One region of the Paenibacillus sp. FSL R5-0378 genome, then DNA from elsewhere that is predicted to be linked to it. Evidence: riboswitches for the same ligand, from Rfam matches in the RefSeq annotation. Region 1 holds a riboswitch; the other holds the start of a gene.
What was found. Region 1 has a riboswitch for S-adenosylmethionine ahead of MKY74_RS29825 (methionine ABC transporter ATP-binding protein). Riboswitches for the same ligand answer to the same signal wherever they lie in the genome.
Positions count from the first base shown of each region.

Region 2: linked by a shared signal. The riboswitch ahead of metA (homoserine O-acetyltransferase MetA) and the one ahead of MKY74_RS29825 (methionine ABC transporter ATP-binding protein) in region 1 are both predicted to bind S-adenosylmethionine.

Region 1 covers NZ_JBBPAY010000001.1:6,421,844-6,425,658, reverse strand. The annotation lists gene MKY74_RS29835 (UbiD family decarboxylase) at 1-644, shown strand, start outside; gene MKY74_RS29830 (Cthe_2314 family HEPN domain-containing protein) at 669-1,388, shown strand; SAM riboswitch class I at 1,478-1,613, shown strand; gene MKY74_RS29825 (methionine ABC transporter ATP-binding protein) at 1,767-2,783, shown strand; gene MKY74_RS29820 (methionine ABC transporter permease) at 2,783-3,451, shown strand; gene MKY74_RS29815 (MetQ/NlpA family ABC transporter substrate-binding protein) at 3,590-3,815, shown strand, end outside.
Region 2 covers NZ_JBBPAY010000001.1:2,146,389-2,150,203, reverse strand. The annotation lists gene MKY74_RS10160 (PLP-dependent transferase) at 1-538, opposite strand, end outside; gene metA (homoserine O-acetyltransferase MetA) at 563-1,498, opposite strand; SAM riboswitch class I at 1,621-1,747, opposite strand; gene corA (magnesium/cobalt transporter CorA) at 2,172-3,107, shown strand; gene MKY74_RS10145 (HRDC domain-containing protein) at 3,232-3,815, opposite strand, start outside.

The DNA of each region.
Region 1 (3,815 bases):
TCCGGATGCTGGGTGAAGGTCAGCTGTCCCTGACCAAATTCCTGATCCTGACCGACCAGCCGGTCGATCTCGAGAACGCCAGCGAACTGCTGGAAACGGTGCTTGCGCGGTTTAACCCGGCCGTCGATCTGTTTATATTTAATAAGACATCCCACGATACGCTCGATTACACCGGACGCAAGCTGAACCACGGCAGCAAAGCCGTGCTGATGGGGATCGGGGAGCCGGTTCGCGAGCTGCCGCGTGCTTATGAGGAGGGGCCGATTGCGGAGATCGAACAGATTGTTCCTTACTGCGGAGGATGCCTCCTTGTCTCAGGCGCTGGGTACGAGGACGAGCCGGAGCTGCCGGAGCGCCTGCTGCAGCGGCTGCAGGAGAAGGGAACCGAATGGCCGCTCGTCCTTCTGGTGGACGATGCCCGCCAGACGGCAGCCGACCAGACGTCCTTCCTGTGGACGGTGTTTACGCGCTTCAACCCGGCCACGGACATCTATGCGGGTGCCGAAGTGCGAAATCACCATCTGTCGTACCGGCTGCCGATTGTAGTGGATGCACGCATGAAAACCGGGTATCCGGATGAACTGATTCCGCGGGAGGATATCGTCAAGAAGGTGGATGAACGCTGGAACAGTTATTTTGCGTAAATACTGATCAGGGAGAGAATGCCGATGCTGCGAACGCTGCTTGGAGAGATGCCCCGCCAAAATAACGGGCTGCTCGAAGATGCCATCGAAACGATGGTGGAGACGATCCATTTGCTCCAGAACGAGATCGAAAAGAATGAGGATCCCAGCCATGATTACCGCAAACTGGAGATATGGACACGCGGTTTGGTGTCTTCCCTGGATGAATTGGAGCAGAGCTGGTATGCCGCTTCCTTTTTCCGTCAATCGGTCAAGGCCGGTTATGTAGATGACATGACGATTGAGGAGCAGGCCGAGTACGCCAGGTACGTATATTTCTATAAAAACGGATTTATCCGCGTGTTTTCCGTTCTGGACAAGCTCGGAACGGTGCTCAATGATCTGTTTGATCTGAACACGCAGAAGAACAAACCGCATTTTTCCTATTTTACGGTGCTCCGGCAGTTTCACTACATGAAAACCCATGAAGGCCTGGCCGGGCAGCTGTCAGAGATCAAGGACGAATACAAGAGCGCCCTGAACGTGCTGCGCAAACGGCGCAATGCAGAGGTTCATTACATGAACTCCGAGATGCAGGATGACTTGTGGCAGCGGCACCAAGGTCTTAAGGATAAGGTCGAGCTGGAGGATCTGGACCAGCATTTGAGCGAGCTGAAGCAGGGGCTGGACATGGTATGCAAGTCGCTCTCGGCATCCTTTCATTACGCCAACAAGCTGTGGAAAAAGGAAGGCATGCATCCTTAAAGGGATACAACAAATTTCCTTTTGACAAAGTGCGCAAATATATCTATACTGTAAAAATGAAAACACGTCATCATTAATTTCATAATCTTTTCTTATCGAGAGAGGCGGAGGGACAGGCCCGATGAAGCCCGGCAACCGATTTGAGCACGGCATCCGCCGTTACTTGAATGTCATGGTGCTAATTCCTACAAGCTGCAGCTTAAGCTGCGGGTTGGCAGATGAGAAGGCAGCGACTTTTACAAATAAGGGAGCCCCTTTTCTGATTCTGTCAGAGGGGCTTTTTATTTTGCCTGGATTCGATAGAATAGACTGGTCATTTAGATAGATTAAGCGAACCCTATTCAGGTAGGATAGGGGGAAGAGAGGGGGGCCCTTCGGTTGATCGAACTGAAGCAACTGACGAAAAGGTACGGCCAAGGGGCAAAGGCGACGGAGGCTTTGTCCGGGCTGAACCTCAGCATTCATAAAGGAGAAATTTTCGGCGTGATCGGCCACTCGGGCGCAGGGAAGAGCACCTTGATCCGGTGCATGAACCTGCTGGAACGCCCGACCTCCGGAGAAGTATGGGTAGGCGGCGTTAACCTGACGGGCCTGAGCAAGCAGCGGCTGCAGAACGAACGGCGGAAGATCGGGATGATTTTTCAGCATTTCAATCTGCTTAGCTCGGCGACGGTGTATGACAACATCGCTTTTCCGCTCCGGTTGGCCCGTAAGGGCAAGGCGGAGGTGGAGGCCAAGGTCAACGAGCTGATCGCGCTGGTGGGGCTGGAAGCCCATCGCAATAAATATCCGGCCCAGCTGTCGGGAGGCCAGAAGCAGAGGGTGGGCATCGCCCGCGCGCTGGCCAGCGATCCGCAGGTGCTGCTGTGCGACGAAGCGACTTCGGCGCTCGATCCGCAGACGACGGATTCGATTCTGAAGCTTCTGCTGGACATTAACCAGAAGTTTAATCTGACGATCGTCCTGATCACCCATGAGATGCACGTCATCCAGAGCATCTGTGACCGGGTGGCCGTGATCCATCAAGGCGGCATCGTTGAAGAGGGGGCGGTCACGGACGTATTCCTGAAGCCGCAGCACCCCGTGACCAAGGATTTTGTCCGCGGGGAGCAGAGCCAGGGCGAACCGCTTGAGCTGGCTGCCCAGGCTTCCGGAACGGGTTCGGCGCAGGCTGTGAAAATTACGTTTCTCGGCAGCAAAACGTACGAGTCCATCCTGTCCCGGACCGTGCGCGAGACGGGTGCGGATTTCGCCATCCTGCAGGGCACCATTTCCACCATTAAAGATACCCCGTACGGGCAGCTGATCGTCCGCTTTGAGGGCGGACGGGAACAGATCGATGCGACGCTCGCAAAGCTGAGCGAGCAAGGGCTTGACGTGGAGGTGATGAACTGATGTGGGGTTTGGATTTTTCCTCGGTTGACTGGAACGAGATCGGCGTAGCCACCCTGGATACGCTGAAAATGCTCGGGGCTTCCGCGGTGTTCACCTTTATCCTCGGTCTTCCGATCGGCATTTTGCTGTTTATGGCATCGCGCTCGACGACGGGCTGGGTGCGTGCCGTCTATGCGGTCATTTCCTTTATCGTGAACATCCTCCGTTCGGTCCCGTTTATCATCCTGATCGTCGCCCTGATCCCGGTCACGAAAGCGATCGTCGGCGTCACCTTCGGGGTGATGGGGACGATTCCGCCGCTGGTGATCGCCGCTGCGCCGTTCTTCGCCAGACTGGTCGAAACATCGCTGCGCGAAGTGGACCGCGGCGTAATCGAGGCGGCGCATTCGATGGGCGCTTCGACCTGGCAGGTCATTACGCGGGTGCTGCTGCCCGAAGCAAGACCAGGCCTGCTGGCCGGAATTACGATTACGGTCGTGACACTCGTATCCTATACGGCGATGTCGGGGATGGTTGGCGGCGGCGGTCTCGGCGATTTGGCCATCCGCTACGGTTATTACCGCTACGAAACGACCGTCATGATTATTTCCGTCATCTTCATGATCGTGCTGGTACAGCTGCTGCAAATGGCGGGCGACCGGCTGGTGCGTCACTTTACCAGAAAGTAAGGCGTACAACGTGTTTGGCTCACAGTCATGCATCCGGATCACCGGATTTGACCTGGAAAGGCAAGGCAGGTAACATCAAAGCACTGCCTTTCTAATATAAATCATATTATTCTTATGAATTTAAGGGGGATTTATCCAATGAAAAAATGGCTCGTTTCTTTTCTGACCTTGGCCCTGATTGTCGTGCTCGCAGCATGCGGCAGCAAGCCGAATAACAGCAGCAGCGATGCTGCGGGCGAATCCACGGACAAACCGGCTGCAGCCGAAACGGTTACACTGACGGTTGGCGCGACGGCGAAGCCTCATGCCGAAATTTTGAAGCATATCCAGCCTGCGCTTGAAAAAGAGGGCGTGAAGCTCGTTA
Region 2 (3,815 bases), 4.3 Mb from region 1:
TGAGGAGCGTATTGTCCACGATGGACAGCAAGCCGTGGCGGTGCGCCCAATTGGAGACGGCCTCGATGTCCGTAATCATCATGAGCGGATTCGTCGGCGTCTCGATAAACACCGCTTTCGTGTTCGGGCGTCTGGACTGTTCCAGCTCGTCCAGATTGTTGGTGTCGACATACGTCGCGGTAACCCCGTATTTGGAAAGGATTCTTTCCAGCAGGCGGTATGTACCACCGTACAGGTCCAGCGAAACGATCAGATGATCGCCCTGGCTGAACAGGGTGAAGATGGTTTGCAGCGCAGCCATGCCTGAGCTGCAGGCAAAGCCGGCGTCGCCGGATTCCAGCTTCGCTGCCGCGGCTTCGAGCACTTTGCGGGTCGGGCTGGCGGTTCGTGCGTAATCAAAACCGGTGCTTTGCCCAAGCTTCGGATGGCGGAAGGCGGTTGCCTGATAAATCGGGAAGTTTACCGCTCCGGTCACGGGTTCTTCAACGGAGCCGATTTGGGCCAATCTGCTTTCAATTTTCCATGGTTCCTTTTCCATATGCGTATCCTCCTGTAGGGTCAACTAAATTTGCGGCCAGACTTCAAGACTCTCCCCGATATCATAAGGAGTCTCCTGATATACATAGTAATTCAGCCAATTTGAGAATAATAAGTTGGCATGCGAGCGCCAGATGGCAAGCGGAGCCTGATTCGGATCGTCGTTCGGGTAGTAGTTGACCGGAATTTTCATGTCCATGCCCTTAGCGATATCGCGCTCGTACTCCCATTTCAGCGAATCCGGATCGTATTCGGAGTGGCCTGCTACAAAGATCTGCTTGCCGTCCTTGCTTGCTACCATATGAATGCCGGCTTCCTCTGACTCCGAGAGAATTTCCAGCTCCTCCACATGCTCGATATCCTCGCGCCGCACCTCGGTGTGGCGGGAGTGCGGTACATAGAATACATCGTCGAAGCCGCGGAGAAGCTTCACGTTGTTCTTCATCACCCGGTGCGGGAATACGCCGAAGCATTTCTCCTTCAGGTCCCACTTGGGAATGCCGTAGTGGTGGAACAATCCGGCCTGGGAGGCCCAACAGATATGCATCGTCGAAGTGACGTTCGTTTTGGTCCAGTCCATAATTTCGCGGAGCTCATCCCAATAGTTCACGTCTTCAAAATCCATTTTTTCGACCGGCGCCCCGGTGATGATCATCCCGTCAAAACGGCGGTGCTTCACTTCCTCGAACGTTTTGTAGAACGACTTCAGGTGCTCCGAAGGCGTGTTCTTGGAAATATGGGAGCCCGGATGAAGCAGCACAATGTCGACCTGCAGCGGCGAGTTCCCAAGCAGGCGGAGAAGCTGGGTTTCTGTCGTTTCCTTGGTCGGCATCAGATTGAGAATCGCGATGCGCAGCGGACGGATGTCCTGGTGATACGCTTTGGTATCGTCCATGACGAAAATATTTTCCCGGGTAAGAACTTCTTTCGCCGGTAAAGTGTCGGGAATCTTGATCGGCATCGTTATCATCTCTCCTTTTTTCTGAAAACCGCGAAAATCGTAGCTTGAGAAGAAGCCGAGTATACAAAAATGACCTTTCCCATACAAAAGAGAAAGGTCATTACACGCTCATTACCGCGCCTCTCTCATCTGTCAGGAGACAACGCCCAAAGGCCGCTGCCATGCTCCTGCAAGAATTAGCACCGTGCGTAAATACCGCCGGTTGCCGGGTTTCATCGGGCTAGTCCCTCCACCTGCTCTTGATAAGATTTCGCTGTATTCAATTTTTCATTGTCTTGTTCCTTACTTTAAATCATAAGCCCACCCTTCGTCAAGACGCGGATTTGTCATTTTCGGCAGCATTTCGTGCACCGATCGAAGGTCGCTTCCATACCCTGTTATCGGGACCTGCCGGCCGCCATTTTGTTCTTGAAAGGAATAAAACCCGGCGTTATACTAGACAAGTGTTTCATACCCCGATATGACTGAGGTGACATGAAAGATGGAAGGCGACCCGAGCCCGAAGCTGAATGCATGGAAAACACAACTGCATAGACCTGAGATCAGCTTGCCGGCAGAGGGAAGTTTTCGTTTTCATGCCCGTACGTTTATTCAGTACTCCCCCAAATCCCGCTGACCGGCAGCGCTGATTTCTTTTCTATGCTCAAACATCTTGAGCAAGGAGTGAAGTCATATGAAAATCCGGTTGGTAAACGAAGGAGTATTTACTCCGATCGATGACCTGCAAACTGTACTAACCCCACCTTTGGCCGGCTTTTATTGGATCGACGCCGACGTCGACGACCTCGCGGAGCTGCAGCCGCTGTTTTCGCTGCATGATCTGGCGGTTGAAGACTGTCTCAGCGAAGAGGAGCAGCGCCCGAAGATCGAAATTTACGAAAACCACTATTTTATCGTGGTCAACAGCATCCGGTTTGACGATGAGGAGATTTTTCTGCGCGCACTGAACGTTTTCCTCGGAAGACACTTCATCATTACGGTGACGAAACAGAAAATCAACGAGCTGCGGACGCTGAAGCCGATCCTGTGGGAACAGGAAGTCAGCGGACCGGACCGTTTTCTGTACCTGCTGATCGACCTCGTGGTTGACAACTACTTTGTGGTCGGCGACCGGATCGAAGCCAAAATCGAGAAGCTCGAAGAAGACATTCTCATGCACACGAAAAAGTCCCATTTGAACGAAATTATCGGTCTGCGAAGCGAGATTCTGTGGCTGAAAAAAGTGCTGGGTCCGCAGAAGGATGTCATCAATACGTTAAATAAAAAAGACCTCCGGCTGATTGACGATCAGCTGCAAAAATATTTCAGCGACATTTACGAAAATGCGGTCAAAATTTCCGAAACATTCGATACGTACCGCGATCTGATGAGCAACTTGCGCGAGGCCTACCAGTCAAGTATCGCCAACCGCGCGAACGAGATCATGAGAGTGTTTACGGCCATGACCGTGATCTTCATGCCATTGACGATCATTACAGGAATCTATGGCATGAACTTCGATAACATTCCGGAAATTCATTGGAAATACGGTTATTTCATGATCCTCGGCATCATGCTCGTCCTTGGTCTCGGCATGGTTGTCATTTTCAAGAAAAAAGACTGGATTTGAAAGTCAGCGCATCACCCCATCATCATGCAATGGAAAACAGGACGAAGGAGACGGCCGCATGCGGTTAGAGCCTTCGTCCTTTTTGCATGGTCACCATCCGTAACTCCGCGGGGAAGCATACCGTTCACCCCACGCTTCTGCGGCTACCGGGCTGCCGGCGGAACCGGATGCGGATCAGCCGGATCCGCTCATAACGCTGCTCCATGCCGCTTCCCGAGGCGGCATCCTCTCCGTATACTTGCAGCAGCACCGGCTTCAAGAGCGCGTCGCCCAGCTCCTCCAACGCGGCCCACACCCGCTCCTGCTCCTCATTCGGCACCTCCTCCAGCTCGCTTTGGATCAGCCGCTCGGTATCATACCCTTCCTTCTCCAGCTGCTCCAGCGCCTCCACCAGGTCTCTGCGCGGCAGGCCGCATTCCTGTTCCAGCTGCTGCAGGTTCATCCCCTCATAAATTCCCTTCAGCATGGTGCGCCGGGTACGGTATTTATCCAGGTCCTGCTTGTACTTGTGCTCTTTCTGCTTGTAGGTCCACGATAGATATGACTGGTCGTCCAGTGCATCATTCACCCAATCCAGCGGAAATTCGTGGCTGCGCTGCACCGTTCCCGCAATCTCGATCAGGTCGGCTCCGTACTCCGACGCCTTGCTCTCCCCGACGCCTGGAAGCTGCAGCAGCTCTTCGATGGTATGCGGCACGAAGGCGCTGA